DNA from 2 places in the Psychrobacillus sp. NPDC093200 genome. Region 1 is predicted to be linked to the other one. Evidence: predicted binding sites of a transcription regulator. Region 1 holds the regulator's gene; the other holds the start of a gene.
What was found. The regulator NrdR, encoded in region 1, represses ribonucleotide reductase genes. The targets are predictions, from matches to a motif close to AACACNATATATNGTGTT.

Region 1 (8,448 bases):
AATTTTAAAATGGGCTATTTTAAGGCTACATAATTCTAAAAATGTGTTATACTAATGCATGATTATAAAACAAAAAGTATCACACGTTACGGGAGGACTTATTATATGTCAGCTTCAATTGCAATCAATGGTTTTGGACGAATCGGGAGAATGGTATTTCGCCAAGCAATCGTACAAGAGGATTTAAATGTAGTAGCTATCAATGCGAGATACCCATTAGAAACTTTAGCTCATTTAATTAGATATGATTCTACGCATGGCACTTTCACTGGAAAAATTGAAATAGGCGAAAATGCTTTAATCGTTAACGGTAAAAAAGTACAAATCGTAAATGAACGTGAGCCTGAAAAGTTACCATGGAAAGAATTGAACGTGGATATCGTTATTGAATCCACTGGAAAATTTAATGATGGTGAAAAAGCTTCTGGTCACTTGAAAGCAGGAGCGAAGAAAGTTGTAATTACAGCACCTGCCAAAAATGAAGATGCAACGATTGTTATTGGTGTAAACGAAGATAAGTTAGATGTGAAAAATCACCAAATCATTTCAAATGCAAGCTGTACAACAAACTGCTTAGCGCCAGTTGTCAAAGTATTGAATGATGCATTTGTAATTGAAAATGGTTTAATGACTACGGTTCATGCATATACAAATGACCAAAATAATTTAGACAACCCACATAAAGACTTAAGACGGGCACGCTCATGTGGACAATCGATTATTCCAACATCGACCGGTGCTGCGAAAGCACTTTCATTGGTCCTACCAGAGCTAGAAGGGAAGATTCATGGGATGGCTTTGCGTGTACCTACTCCTAATGTTTCTTTAGTTGATTTAGTTGTGGATGTTCAAAAAGAAGTGACAGCTGAAGAAGTAAATGCTGCCTTCGAAAAAGCAGCTGAAGGTTCTATGAAGGGTATTTTAGGAATAACTCATGAGCCGTTAGTTTCCATTGATTTCAATACAACTACTAATTCTAGTACGGTAGATGGTTTGACGACTATGGTAATTGGCAAAACAAAAATTAAAGTTCTAGCTTGGTACGATAATGAATGGGGCTATTCTGCAAGAGTAGTTGACCTTACTAAAAAAGTAGCAAGTGGTCTTTAATCGTCAATTTCTAGACAGCTAATTTTAGCTATTCTTTGCGTATAAATAATTTTTATCTCCTGTTAATAACATATTTCCATCCTCTTTCTAGAATTAGTAGAAAGAGGATTTTTTATATTGCATTATTAAAAAAACTGTTTTATAATGGGAATCGTGTACTTCTAGTACATGGACTACTTAAAGGGTTAGGACCTCTTTGGACTAACTTTCCCCCGTGGTAGTCAACTTTGATGTTAAAAATAAAACTAATCAAAGGGGGAAACGGACATTGGAGACAATGGGACGTCACATTATTGCAGAACTATGGGAGTGCGATTTCGACAAACTTAACGATATGCAATTTATCGAGCAAACATTTGTTGATGCTGCACTAAAATCTGGTGCAGAGGTAAGAGAAGTTGCTTTTCACAAATTTGCACCACAAGGTGTAAGTGGAGTCGTTATTATTTCCGAATCGCATTTAACGATTCACAGCTTTCCAGAGCACGGTTATGCAAGCATTGATGTGTATACTTGTGGTGATTTAGATCCATCAATCGCAGCTAACTATATCGCAGATGCTCTTAATGCTGGAACGCGCGAAACGCTGGAAATGCCACGTGGTATGGGGCCAGTTAAGACACCTCAAGAACGCATGACAGTTCAAGCGTAAATGAAACATAATGCCTAAATGAGTGAGCAGAGGAACTTATTCCTCTGCTTTTTCGATTTTATGAGAAAAAATTGTTATAATAGGAATACAAAATTATAGATAAGATTTAGGAGAGGTTCTATGAGATGCCCAGCATGTCAATTTAATGGCACTAAAGTAGTCGATTCACGACCTATAGACGATAACAAAGCGATTAGAAGAAGGAGAGAGTGCGAAGACTGTGGTTTCCGCTTCACGACTTTTGAAAAAGTAGAGGAGACTCCATTAATTGTAGTAAAGAAAGATGGCTCACGAGAAGAATTTAGTCGTGAAAAAATATTACGTGGATTAATTCGTGCATGTGAAAAGAGGCCCGTTGCACTTGACCAATTAGAGGAGATCGTGTTTTATATTGAGAAGGAGCTAAGAAGAACTGGTAACTCTGAAGTGAAATCAGAGGAGGTAGGCGAAAAAGTCATGGACAAGCTTGCTGAAATCGATGAAGTTGCCTATGTTCGCTTTGCTTCCGTTTATCGTCAATTCAAGGATATCAATGTATTCATCGATGAATTAAAGGAAATATTGAAAAAGAACCCTTCATTATAAGTTATTAATTAGAGAGTAGGTTAACAAGTGATGTTATATAAGGAGCTACATTCAACAGATACATATATGATTCGCTTGCCATATTCTTTTTCTGATTATGATCGTCAGTTATTGACGTTATTTTATCAGCCGATAGTAGGTGCTGAAAGTATTAGTCTCTACTTGACTTTATGGGCTGATGGAGAGATGAAAGATAACGAACAATGGACGCATTATCATTTATTAAACGTCTTAGGTTTGTCACTAGGTAAAATTTTTCAGGCTAGAATTGCCCTGGAAGCAATAGGCTTGCTTCGTACTTGGCAAAAGTCAACTGAGGAAGGAAGAACCTTCTATTATGAGCTCGAGGCTCCTTTAGATGCAGAGTCCTTTTTAAAGGATCCCTTATTATCTATGTTTTTACTAAATAAAATTGGGGAAAATGCATATAAACAGCTAAGAAACCGTTACATACAAAAGCCTAACTGGCATGAAGAGTTCACAGATGTTTCTAGAACGTTTGTTGATGTCTTTAAGCCATCAACAAAAACGGGTACTTCGATATCAACGCAAGAGCAATTTCAATCAAAGAAACGAAATAATTCTGTACCGTTCTATTATGAAGATTTTGACTTTGTTTTATTGCAGGAAGGGTTATCAGAACAGTTGGTGCCCAAGTCAGCAATGACATTGGAAGCAAGAGAAATAATTGCGAAATTGGCTTTTTTGTATAATTTATCACCAATAGAAATGCAAAAGGTTGTTATTTTGGCATTGGATGATGATCTCAATCTTTCTGATGCTAGATTGAAAAAAGCATGTGCCGAGTATTATAAGCTAACAGTTTCTCGAACTGCCCCAGTTCTTCAAAAAATAGAGCTATCAGAGAAACCAATACAGAATGTAGAGAAAAAGCTAACGAAAGAGGAAGAGTTGATTCAATATTTGGAAACAACTGCTCCTGCAAAGGTTTTAAAGGATATTGCTAATGGAAAAGAGCCTATACTTGCAGATGTTCAGTTAGCCAATTATTTTGTCACACATTATAAAATGCCAATTGGTGTAGTGAATGTCCTCTTACAATACGTTCTTCTGCGAACGGACATGAAACTAACAAAGAATTACGCAGAGAAGATTGCATCACACTGGATGCGTAAGGATATCAAAACGGCTAAAGAAGCTATGGAGCTCGCAAGAAATGAGCATGAGCAATATATGAAGTGGAAAAATGAAGGCTCTAAACAGAAATCCTATTCGAAAAAACCTACTAGGGAAGAAAAGGTGCCAGATTGGTTTTATAAAAAAGATGACGAGCTGAAACAGTCAGGAAAAGAAACAAATGGAATTCAGGATATTGATGCAGAGAGACAAAAATTACTAGAAGAACTAGGTATGAAGAAAAGGTAGGTGAATAAAATGGAGCGAATCAATGAAACACTCAAAAGAGTGATTACTCCCGAATTTACTTCTCGATTGGACGAATTACAGCAAGAAGTATTGGAGGATCCGGGTATACAAGGATTTATAGAAGAAAACTCCGAAGATATCTCGAAACAGGTAATAAGTCGAAGCTTGAGTAAGCTATATGAATATAAATCTCAGTCTCATGATTGTAATGAATGTCCCTCGCTAGAGCAGTGTGCGAACTTTATGAAGGGCTATGAGCCGAAGCTAGTGTTAGATCGAAACCTAATAGATGTAGAATATGTAAGGTGTAAACGAGGAGTAATAGAGGATGAACGTAAAAAAGTAACCTCTATGATAGACAGCATTCATATGCCTAAAGAAGTGATGGAGGCGAGTCTCTCAAGTTTAGATTTACAGGATGACAGTAGGGTAGTTGCGGTAAGGGCTGCTAAAGACTTCTTGAACGAATGGGAAAGAACAAATGTCTTGCCAGCTAAAGGACTCTATATTTACGGTAAGTTTGGTGTTGGTAAATCCTATCTATTAGGCGCATTAGCCAACGAGCTAGCCGCTAGACATATTCATTCTGTCGTTGTATATGTGCCGGAATTTCTGCGAGAAATGAAACAAGCGATACAAGATCAGTCTCTACCTGAAAAAGTAGAGTTTGTGAAAAAGGCCCCAGTGCTAATGCTTGACGATATTGGAGCGGAAACCATGTCTAGCTGGACAAGAGATGAGATTATAGGAACAATTCTCCATTATAGAATGTCAGAGCAACTCCCGACGTTTATGTCCTCGAACTTTAACTACGATGAATTACAACATCATCTTTCCTACACGCAACGTGGAGAAAAAGAGGTAGTAAAGGCAGGGCGTATTATGGAGCGGATTAAAGCACTCACTAATCCAGTTGCTCTACGAGGGAAAAACTGGAGAGAGCTTAAATAACTACTTGCAAATGATAAAGTCGTGGCGTATAATCATTTTCATAAGAATAAGAATAATGCGTTGAAGAGGACAATAATCAGTTTGTACGACTTATAGAGAGAGAAGCCTTGGCTGGAAGCTTCTTAAGTATCGACAATCGATTTACCACCTCCGAGCAGTAGCTGTGAAATTGAAGTAGCAGTTGCCGGTCACCGGCCCGTTAGCCGATGCAGAGCTTCATCTATACTCGTATAGATAGAAGAAGGGTGGAACCACGATTTAAACCTCGTCCCTTTACCGGGATGGGGTTTTTTATTTTGTCTAAAATAAATAATCGTATTACCTGAACAGGCTTAGCTGTTCAAGGAAAGAACAGTTTTGAAGCCAGCATTTAATCTAAAACAATTAAGGAGTGTTCAAAATGGCAGATGTTATTAAGTTACAATTCCCAGATGGAGCAGTAAAAGAGTTTCCTTCATCTACAACTACAGAAGAAATAGCTCAATCTATTAGCCCTGGGCTGCGTAAAAAAGCTTTAGCAGGTAAATTAAGTGGTAAGCTGATTGATCTAAAAACACCTATTACAGAGGATGGGGAGATTGCAATCATCACTCCGGAATCAGATGAGGCATTAGAAATTCTTCGTCACAGTTCTGCGCATTTATTGGCACAAGCAGTTAAACGTCTTTTCAAGGATGTTAAATTAGGTATTGGTCCAGTTATTGAAAGTGGATTCTACTATGATATAGATTCTCCAGAGCCAATAACAGCAGATGACCTACCATTGATCGAAAAAGAAATGAAAAAAATCATTAATGAAAATATCGAAATTATTCGTCACGATGTTTCTCGTGAAGCAGCTTTTGACAAATTTAAAGATGACGAGTATAAAGTAGAGCTTTTAGAAGCAATTCCTGCTGGTGAACAGGTTTCTATTTATGAGCAAGGTGAATTCTTTGACCTTTGTCGCGGAGTCCATGTACCATCTACAGGCAAGTTAAAGGAATTCAAGCTATTAAGCATAGCAGGTGCTTATTGGAGAGGTAACAGTGACAACAAAATGCTTCAACGTATTTACGGAACTGCCTTCTTCAAAAAAGAAGACCTTCAAGCGCATTTGAAAATGTTGGAAGAAGCAAAAGAGCGTGATCACCGTAAAATTGGTAAAGAACTCGAACTTTTCACTAACTCATTGAAGGTAGGACAAGGTTTACCTCTTTGGTTACCGAATGGAGCAACTATTCGTCGTGTAATCGAACGTTATATCGTGGATAAAGAGTTGAAGCTCGGCTATAAACATGTATACACACCTGTGCTGGGTTCTAAAGATCTTTATGAAACTTCTGGCCATTGGGAGCACTATCAAGATTCTATGTTCCCACCAATGGAAATGGATAACGAAACATTAGTATTGCGTCCGATGAACTGTCCGCATCATATGATGATTTTCAAAAATGGCATGCATTCATACCGTAACCTCCCATTACGCATTGCTGAGCTCGGTACTATGCATCGATACGAAATGTCGGGAGCTGTATCGGGGCTTCAACGTGTTCGCGGGATGACTTTAAATGATGCTCACCTATTTGTACGTCCAGATCAAATCAAAACTGAATTCCAAAAGGTTGTAGAACTAATCATCTCTGTTTACAAAGACTTTGACTTAAATGATTATTCTTTCCGTTTATCTTACAGAGATCCAAACAACAAAGAAAAATACTTTGATGATGATGAAATGTGGGAAAAAGCTCAAAGCATGCTAAAAGAAGCAATGGATGAGTTAGGTTTAGATTATATCGAAGCTGAAGACGAGGCAGCATTCTATGGCCCTAAATTAGATGTACAAGTAAAAACTGCAATTGGTAAGGAAGAGACTTTGTCTACAGTTCAATTAGACTTCTTGTTACCTGAGCGTTTTGATTTAACATATGTAGGAGAAGACGGCAAACCTCATCGTCCGGTTGTTATTCACCGTGGAGTCGTTTCAACTATGGAACGTTTTGTGGCATTCCTGATAGAAGAATACAAAGGTGCTTTCCCAACTTGGTTGGCTCCAGTGCAAGTTGAGCTTATTCCAGTTTCCAATGAAGTGCATTTCGATTATGCGAAGCAAATTGAAGAGCAATTGGTTGCTGCTGGATTCCGTGTAGAAATGGACGACCGTGAAGAGAAGCTTGGTTACAAGATTCGTGAAGCGCAAATGCAAAAAATCCCGTACATGCTTGTTTTAGGGGATAAAGAGTTAGAGGCTGGTAACGTTAACGTACGTAAATACGGAGAACAAAATTCTGAAAGCATACCTTTCGATGAGTTCTTAACTAGAATCCAAGAAGAAGTAAAACACTAATTAATAATTATTGAATAATCTTGTTGACAACTGTTGTTACAGGTGGTATAGTTATTAAGGTTATTGAATACAAGTTTGTGGTATAAGAAGAGGCTGCCCGCTTCTCACCTGTTCGACACGTTAGGTTGTTGACTGGTAAGCACACGATCGACTGTAATATGTAGTTGCTACATATTTCTCATATCGGCGGGCAGACATAACAAATGTCTGCTCGCTTTTTTATTGGATCGAAAACGGCGTAACTGATTCGTTTCTACGGAATTTATGCCCAAACCATGTATTCGCGACACTATCTGGAGGTGGATCATTATTAGCAAAGACATGTATGTGAACGATGGCATTCGAGCACGCGAACTACGCGTTATTGATCAAAATGGTGATCAATTAGGTTTAAAAACACGTAACGAAGCACTTGAAATAGCAGGTCGTGTAAATTTGGATCTTGTCCTTGTGGCTCCTCAAGCCAAGCCACCAGTCGCTCGTATCATGGACTATGGTAAATTCAAATTTGAGCAGCAAAAGAAAGATCGTGAAGTTCGTAAAAATCAAAAGATCATCGTAATGAAAGAGGTTCGCTTGAGCCCAACAATCGATGAACACGATTTCCAAACGAAATTGAAAAATGCGATCAAGTTCCTTGAAAAAGGAGACAAAGTGAAAGCATCTATTCGCTTTAAAGGTCGTGCCATTACTCATAAAGAGATCGGACAACGAGTTTTAGATAGATTTGCAGAAGCTTGTGCGGAAGTATCCACTATCGAGTCAAAACCGAAAATGGATGGACGCAGCATGTTCTTAGTGCTTGCACCTAAGAACGAAAAACAGTAATAGAGTACAATTGTTTAGGAGGAATTCGACATGCCGAAAATGAAAACTCACCGTGGAGCTGCAAAGCGTTTCAAAAAAACGGGTACAGGTAAATTAAAACATGACCGTGCTTTTGGAAGCCACTTATTCGCTAACAAATCTACTAAAGCTAAACGTAAATTACGTAAAACTAAAGTAGTTTCTTCAGGCGATTACAAACGTATCAAAACTTTACTTACTTACATGAAATAATTTAAACGAAATCAAATTATTCGAAAGAATAGCAGGAGGTAATGAACATGCCACGCGTAAAAGGCGGAACAGTGACGCGCAAGCGTCGTAAAAAGGTATTAAAATTAGCTAAAGGTTATTACGGTTCTAAACATACATTATATAAAGTAGCAAACCAACAGGTTATGAAATCATTAATGTATGCATACCGTGACCGTCGTCAAAAGAAACGTGATTTCCGTAAATTATGGATCACACGTATCAATGCGGCAGCTCGTATGAACGGACTTTCTTACAGCCGTTTAATGCACGGATTAAAATTAGCTGAAATCGAAGTTAACCGTAAAATGTTAGCTGATTTAGCTGTAACTGATGCAGCTGCATTTACACAACTTGCTGA
Region 2 (8,448 bases), 320 kb from region 1:
GGCAAACTACACTGTGGGAAAGATTGTTTATCCAAGTTTTTATCATGTCTGTGCTAGTGCTTCCGATTACTACTAGTCTTATTGGCAACGAAATGAATGAGGCGATTAAAAAAGAATATGTACAAAACTCTGCTGTAATGGGAGGGTCTTTAATATGGATTGTACTAAAGCATATTAATCCACAAATAGGTAGGAAACTTTGGTTATATTGGGCCCAGCACATAGTGCAAGTACTTCAAACACTCGTACATTTAGGTGTTTTATCCATTTTTGTTGGTGGAGCAATTAACTTTCTTGATAGCCCTAGACTATCACGAGAAATTTACGAATTGTCAGGAATGATTTCCATATCGAAGGAAGTATTTCTAACAAAACAATTGTGGCTCATAATACCTCCGTTAGCTATATTTATGTTACTTATTTTTTGTTTTCAGAAGATAGCAGATGGCATCTCAGATAAACAATTACAGTCTGGAGGACAAAAGAAAAGGCGGGAAATAAAATGGTCCTATATTACAAGGAATTTGGCCAAGAAAACGACGAAATAATCCTATTTCTACATGGTGGAGGAGTAGCGGGGTGGATGTGGGATAAGCAGGTTCAGTACTTTAAAGAAAACTATCATTGTATTGTACCAGATCTCCCTGGTCATGGCCAAAATAATGAGAGCGAATTTGTCTCTATAGAGGATTGCGCTTTTCAACTCATACATTTACTTCAGGAACAGCATGAAGATAAGAAGAAAATTGTTGTTGGTTTTTCGTTAGGAGCACAAATAGCTATTCAAATGCTATGTATTAACAAAAGTTTAATAAACTGTGCAATGATTAATAGTGCACTCGTAAGAAAGATACCGCTTGGAAAGCAAATGGTTAAACCTTCGTTAAAGTTAACTTATCCGTTCATAAAGAGTAGAACCTTTTCTAAGCTCCAAGCAAAGACTTTGTATATAGGAGAAGATAGATTTGAACAATACTTCACAGAGAGCAACCAAATGTCTTTAAACACCCTTACAAGAGTTCTTGAGGAGAATATGTCCTTTCATATTCCATTCGAATATTCTAATGTAAAAACTAGACTATTAATAACTGTTGGAGATAAAGAAAAAAAAGTGATGAAAAATTCGGCGGGAGACCTATTAAACAAACATGATTGTGCAAATGCGATTACTATTAGTGGTATAGGCCATGGAATTCCATTAGCAGCTCCAGAATTTTTCAATGATATATTAGAAAATTGGTTGAAGGGAGGGAATGTACTTACAAACACGGAGGAAATAAAGAGAAGTGGGAGTACTCCAGAGATAAACTGAAGTAATATTCGTCTATCGATTAGATAGTCTCTCGTTTAATTACTAGAGATGGAGCGGGAGGTAATATCTCCATTCTGCGCATATAATAGGACGATTTTAAGTATGATGTCTCTCTCATAAACTATATATCATTCTATATAGAAGAAACTCAATATTTTTTCAAGTCGAAATATAATATTCATACATTTATTATGTATATAAAGTTATATAAATAAAGTAAACACTCCTACTAAAATCCAGGAGTGTTTATGCAGAAATTAGAAGCCGATAGAATGATCGTCCTCTTCCCAGTCATTTTTAAGAGTACGTTTGTTTTGTTGAATTAATTCGTTAATACGTTTTTCGTATCCAAGCTCCCCATCGTAATGCCAATTCAATGCAATGGACATGTACAATTCGTTTAATTGGGAAACAGATAAGCCCTTTGAACGTTTAGCTATATCTGTCAATACTTCTTCAGTAAAAATCTTCTTTTTATCTACCTTACGTAAGTAATTTTCTCTTACCTTTTGCGGTGGTGAAGGAATTTCATAGGCACGATCAAATCTTCCAGCTCGGTTAATAAGTGCAGGATCAATCTTTTGAGGGTAGTTAGTGGTTCCAATGATAAATAGCCCTTCGCGAGATTGTGTTCCGTCTAGCGTGTTTAAAAAGACGGAGCGTGTATACTCAGGCATCGAGTCAATATCCTCTATTACAAGAATAGCTGGTGCTAATCTTGTAACTATCCCAAAAACCTCTTGGATTGAATGGCTTCCTGTGAATTCAGTGATTTGCCAATACACCACCGGAGCCTTTGTAGATCCTGTTATAGATTTAACTAATGTTGTTTTTCCATTGCCGGGGGAACCATAAAGTAAGATACCCCTTTTGTATGGAAGACCGTATTCCTTGAAAAAATGACCGTCCTCATTAAAAAATTCATCGATAGAACGAAAAATATCTTGTTTAATATGGTTCTCGAGTAAAACTTCCTCTCTTTGAACGGCAGCTTGCTCCCCATATTTTCTTCGTTGTACCCCGTGTTCCGTGTCTACCAAATAGGTGACAGATTGCATGAGAAGTTCACGTAGCTTTTCGTTTATTTCTTCTAAAAAGTAAAGGGCACCTTCAGGGGAAGTGGAAAAGAAAAAATATTCAGGCCAAGCATTCCCTCCCGAAAAATTAAAGGCCATCGTTACAGCCACTTGATATTCAGGAAATAAAATAACCGTATTTTCAAAGGTACTGACAATCTCTAGCTTGCTCTCCATCGAAAGTGAAGATTTATTGGCAATTTTACTTAATGGCTTTGCTTCATAAATATTTCCTAAAATTTTGTATTGAATCAGTTCATTTTCCATCATTTCGATTAGACTGTTATCTAATTGAATTATATGATCTCCTATATCCACTAATTGCCAATTGCCCTCATAATTTTCATTTAAGAGCTTAATGACTCTCCGTGTAAAATAGCAAAATCCTCATAGTTTGGGTGTAACTCTCTAAATTGTTCTTCGTTAGAAAATAATACCTTCATTAGCCAATCCCCCTATGTAAAAGCTCTAAACAAAAAAGGTTCCTCTTGGTAAGAAGAACCTTATGTTATATTATTTGGATTTTATCTTTCCAGTCCAGCTTTTAAAACCACCTTGTAATTGGTTAAGCTGCGTGTAGCCTTTTTTCTTTAAGAACATGGCTGCGCGTCCACTTCTTGCGCCATTTCCGCAATAAAGATATACTGGCTTATCTGGTCGAATTTCTTTGTGACGTTGACGCAATTGAGATGATGGTATATTTCTTGCACCAAGAATATGACCTCCATCAAATTCCTTTGGTTCACGCACATCGATTAACTGAGCTTTTCGATAACCCTCGATGAATTGTTCCTGCGTAAGGTTTGTAACTGTTTTCTTTAGTCGGTATGCTGAAATTCCAGCATAAACTAATAATACGACCAATATTGCTATGATAATATAAAGAGTCTCTAACACGGTCTTTCCCCTTTCTATACTTCCAATATCTATTATAAAAGATTTGCTAGATACAATTCAATCATTTTGGTAAAATGAATAGCGTTGTTAGGGGGGAGAAGTTTGGAAAAAACAAAATGGTACTTTATTGATTCAGGTCCGTGCGCCCCATCTTATAATATGGCGCTTGACGAAGCACTTCTAGACTGGCATAGTGAAGGTTTGATTCCACCTGTGATTCGATTTTACGAATGGAATCCTGCAACTCTATCAATTGGTTATTTTCAATCGGTAGAAAAAGAGATAGATATGGAAGCAGTTCGCAGGCTTGGTTTAGGATTTGTTCGAAGACCAACAGGTGGGCGAGGAGTTCTTCATGAGCATGAACTTACATATAGCGTCATTGTTTCGGAAGACTATCCAGATATGCCAGCAACAGTCACGGAGGCATATCGAGTAATCAGTGAGGGACTGTTGAAAGGATTTCAGAGTCTTGGATTAGAAGCTTACTTTTCTATTCCTAACACTCCTGATAAGCTACAAGCTCTAAAGAATCCTAAAACTGCCGTTTGCTTTGACACACCTAGTTGGTATGAGCTAGTGGTGGAAGGTAAAAAGGTTGCAGGTAGTGCTCAAACTAGACAAAAAGGTGTTATATTACAGCATGGAGCGATACTTTTAGATTTAGACGATGAGAAACTAGTTCAAACTTTTAAATTTTCTACGGATGAAGCACGTGAAAAGGTGAAAAAAAGTATAAATCAAAAAGCTGTCGCTATAAACAAATTATTACAAAAACCGATACCTATAGACATATGCAAGGTTGCTTTTAGGGATGGATTTTCAGAAGCTTTAAATGTTGAATTGGTGCCATTTAGCTTAAATGAGAAACAAATTGAATATGTGAAAACGTTGGAAAAACGGCGTTATGCAAATGACGAATGGAATTTTAAAAAATAAAAGTCTTAAAGGCATATGGTCAAAATGAGGAATAGGAATTAATGCTTAAAATTTAATTTGCCAAATTAAATCACTTTACACCTCTATATGTAGTACCGTATGATATATAAAGCTACTACATCTTGTGTCAATACGAGTTGTAGAAAGGAGGAAAAACAATTGGTAACTACTACTAATGAAACTAATATGAAATTAAATGTAAAAGAATTAAATCGAGATATCGAATTATTTCCTCAAGTCCATCCAATAACAGAAGATATGAATCTAACACACAAAGGTGTATCTCGATTGGTAATGATTGACAGATATTCATTCAAGGATACTGAAAAGAAAACGCTAAAAGTAGGAGATTTTGTCGTTTTAACAGTAAAGGAAGACCCTAAGTTTCCTGCTAGAGGTCTCGGTTATATTGTCTCTATTAACGATGAAGATAAAACGGCGGAAGTATTAATCGAAGAAGACTATCGCAGTGCAATAGATGATAGCTCTAAGATAAAATCAGGCATCGTTCGCCGTCCTTTGAGTGTAATTGAAAAACCGTTAGAGGTTTATTATGAACAAATTGCTAAGCGTAATGCAACTGGACTTGCTTCTGTAGAAGAAACGGAAGAAAAGAGAGTTGAATGGTTTGAAAAGTTCTATCAACAATTAGTTTCCCTTAAATTTATACCTGCTGGACGAGTATTATATGGAGCGGGTACAGGAACAGATGTAACTTACTTCAATTGCTATGTTATGCCTTTTGTTGCTGACTCACGTGAAGGAATCAGTGATCACCGTAAACAAGTAATGGAAATCATGAGTCGCGGTGGAGGAGTAGGTACAAATGGTTCTACTCTTCGTCCACGTAATACATTGGCTCGTGGTGTAAACGGTAAATCATCAGGGTCTGTATCTTGGTTAGATGATATTGCTAAACTTACTCACCTAGTAGAACAAGGTGGTTCAAGACGCGGAGCACAAATGATTATGCTTGCGGATTGGCATCCAGATATTGCGGAATTTATCATTTCTAAAATGCAAAATCCACGTATTCTTCGCTTTTTAATCGAGAACACTAAGGATGAAACCATTAAACAACTTGCAAAGGACAAGCTTAAATTTAAGCCTCTTACTGCACAAGAAGAAGCTATGTACCAGGGAATTGTTAACTATAAAAACATTCCAGGCTTAGGAGGCTTCAGCGATGAGATTATCCGCGATGCAGAAACAAAACTGCGTGACGGAGGTACTTTCTCAGTTCATAACCCTGAGTTTTTAACTGGAGCAAACATTTCTGTAACTCTTACAGATGATTTCATGAAGGCTGTGGAAGAGGACGGGAACTTCGACCTTCGATTCCCAGCAACAGAATCCTATACAGAAGAAGAAATGACCTTCTATAATGAAAACTGGCATAAAATTGGTGACGTTCGCGAGTGGGAGCGTATGGGCTACAAGGTTCGTACATACCGTACAGTGAAAGCAAAAGAATTATGGAACCTGATCAATATCTGTGCAACTTATTCTGCAGAGCCAGGTGTGTTCTTTATCGATAATGCTAACGAAAAAACGAATGCAACTGCATATGGACAAAAAGTTGTCGCTACAAACCCATGTGGAGAACAACCACTTGCACCATACTCAGTTTGTAACCTAGCAGCAGTAAACCTAGCGCAATTTGCTAACAAAGATACTAAAACAGTAAATTTTGAAGCATTAAAAGAAACTGTTCGTGTTGGTGTTCGTATGCAAGATAACGTCATCGATGCTACTCCATATTTCTTAGAAGAGAACAAAATTCAAGCTCTAGGAGAAAGACGTGTGGGTCTTGGAGTTATGGGATTAGCAGACCTTTTAATCTATTGCCAAAAAGAGTATGGTTCGGAGGAAGGTAATCTCCTTGTGGACGAAATCTTTAAGACAATTGCTGTAGCTGCTTATGAAACATCTGCGGAGCTTGCAAGCGAAAGAGGAAGCTTCCCATTCTTGACTGGAGAGACGGTAGAAGAAACGAACAGACTTCGTAAGGCATTTACGGAAACTGGATTTATGCAAACTATGCCCCAAGATATTCGTGAAGCAGTGCTTGAAAAGGGAATTCGTAATTCTCATTTATTAACGGTTGCTCCTACTGGCTCTACTGGAACAATGGTTGGAGTATCTACAGGATTAGAGCCTTATTATTCATTCACGTATTACAGAAGTGGCCGTTTAGGTAAGTTTATCGAAGTAAAAGCGGATATCGTACAGGAATATTTAGATGCAAATCCAACTGTAAAAGAAGATGAATTGCCAAACTGGTTTGTTACTGCCATGGAATTACCACCAGAAGCTCATGCAGATGTGCAATGTATCATCCAACGTTGGATTGATAGCTCTATCTCGAAAACAGTAAATGCACCTCGGGGCTATACTGTAGAACAAGTAGAGGCAGTTTATGAGCGATTGTATAGCGGTGGAGCAAAAGGTGGAACAGTTTACGTAGATGGAAGTCGTGATTCACAGGTATTAACGCTAAAAGCAGAAGAAAACACAGTAGATGATGATGCAGTAAAAGAAGAAAAAGTAATGGAAAAACGTCCGATTGTCTTGATCGATACGATTCAGGATTTACGTTCTACAAACGTAACAATAGGATCTGAAGTTGGAAACACTTGTCCAGTCTGTCGTAAAGGTACGGTAGAGGAAATGGGTGGATGTAACACTTGTACAAATTGCAATGCACAGCTAAAATGTGGACTGTAAATATTATAGAAGAGAGCATATGCAGATTCTGCATATGCTCTTTTTTTACATGTAAAACTACTGCTTTAAAGACTTATTTTTTTATGAATCTTCTATAGGAAATGTTTTTCTTATTTTGTTTAGTAAAACTAGGAAAGGCACAAACTGATTAAAAAGGAGGATGTTGTGCATGAAAAGTTTATCTTTTTTTACGAGCTTAGCAGCTGCTGTTGTAGTTACTGCATTGCTTAAATTTTTACATTTATTTCACTTTGTTAAATGGAATCCAGTAGGTTATTCAAAATCCTTCGAGATGTTCGATGATACAAATGTTTATCTTCGCTGGTTAGTTTTGTTTCTAGTTATTTGGGCAATAAGTTTAGTGATTTATTATATAAGTATTTTGACAGCGAAAGTTCCAGTTGCTATTTCAAGTATCATTTTTGGGATTATACTAGCATTTATCGTAGAGTGGCTGATTAGTGATGCTACAATGATTAAAACGATAAAAAAAACATCCATTCCCTTTATTTGCATCGTCGTTATAGGTGTGCGATTTCTAATGGAGTCAGCCATATTCCATTCCAAGGATCAGCCGATTGGAAAATGAAAATTTACCCACTCCCTTTCCTATGATAAAATAGACAATAGAGTTTATTTTGATAATGAGAAGAGGGCTAATGATGAAATTAGAAAAGCTGCGTTTAGCATTAGAAGAAAGAGGCGTGGATGCATTATTAATCACAAACGGGTACAATCTACGATATCTTACCGACTTTACTGGTACGGCAGGTGTCGCAATTGTATCTAAAGATGATGCAGTGTTTATCACAGATTTCCGTTATACCGAACAGGCTGCTAGTCAAGTGAAGGATTTTCGTATTGTTCAGCATACTAAAACTCTATTAGAGGAAGTCTCTAACCAAGTAACAGAAATGGGTATTAAATCACTAGGCTTTGAAAAAGATGATGTGACTTACAGCGTTTATGAATTATATAAGCAAGCTGTTTCATCAGATCTTGTACCTTTGTCGGGAGTGGTTGAAAAAATTCGCTTGATAAAGACGGACGAAGAGATTAGTATAATAAAGGCAGCTTGTCGTATAGCTGATGAGGCATATGAGCATATTGTGACTTACATAAAACCTGGCATGACGGAACTACAAGTCTCGAATGAACTGGAATTCTTTATGCGTAAACGTGGCGCTACTTCCTCTTCTTTTGATACAATTGTAGCTTCAGGGACACGTTCTGCATTGCCACATGGAGTAGCAACAGACAAAGTAATCGAAGTTGGAGATTTTGTTACATTAGATTTCGGAGCTCTTTATAATGGTTATATCTCTGATACAACCCGTACTCTTGCAGTAGGAGAGCCGAGTGAAAAACTAAAAGAAATTTATCAAGTAGTTTTAGATGCTCAATTATTAGCTCTTGAAAAGGTTAAACCAGGAATGACTGGAAAAGAAGCAGATGCGATCGCACGAGAATATATCGCTTCAAAAGGATACGGGGAAG

Region 2: a site for NrdR is predicted at 4,336-4,353, ahead of ACQKNZ_RS10135 (vitamin B12-dependent ribonucleotide reductase). Genes of this name have one in related genera too.

What each region holds. Positions count from the first base shown of each region.
Region 1 covers NZ_JBNNVC010000002.1:181,113-189,560, forward strand. Annotated here, with positions in the region: gene ACQKNZ_RS08505 (glyceraldehyde-3-phosphate dehydrogenase) at 106-1,110, shown strand; gene speD (adenosylmethionine decarboxylase) at 1,379-1,762, shown strand; gene nrdR (transcriptional regulator NrdR) at 1,883-2,347, shown strand; gene ACQKNZ_RS08520 (replication initiation and membrane attachment family protein) at 2,378-3,733, shown strand; gene dnaI (primosomal protein DnaI) at 3,743-4,684, shown strand; T-box leader at 4,736-4,960, shown strand; gene thrS (threonine--tRNA ligase) at 5,085-7,010, shown strand; gene infC (translation initiation factor IF-3) at 7,317-7,838, shown strand; gene rpmI (50S ribosomal protein L35) at 7,869-8,069, shown strand; gene rplT (50S ribosomal protein L20) at 8,117-8,448, shown strand, end outside.
Region 2 covers NZ_JBNNVC010000002.1:499,967-508,414, forward strand. Annotated here, with positions in the region: gene ACQKNZ_RS10110 (ABC transporter permease subunit) at 1-548, shown strand, start outside; gene ACQKNZ_RS10115 (alpha/beta fold hydrolase) at 503-1,312, shown strand; gene ACQKNZ_RS10120 (ATP-binding protein) at 1,570-2,706, opposite strand; gene ACQKNZ_RS10125 (rhodanese-like domain-containing protein) at 2,902-3,285, opposite strand; gene ACQKNZ_RS10130 (lipoate--protein ligase family protein) at 3,388-4,224, shown strand; gene ACQKNZ_RS10135 (vitamin B12-dependent ribonucleotide reductase) at 4,384-6,951, shown strand; gene ACQKNZ_RS10140 (hypothetical protein) at 7,121-7,540, shown strand; gene ACQKNZ_RS10145 (M24 family metallopeptidase) at 7,611-8,448, shown strand, end outside.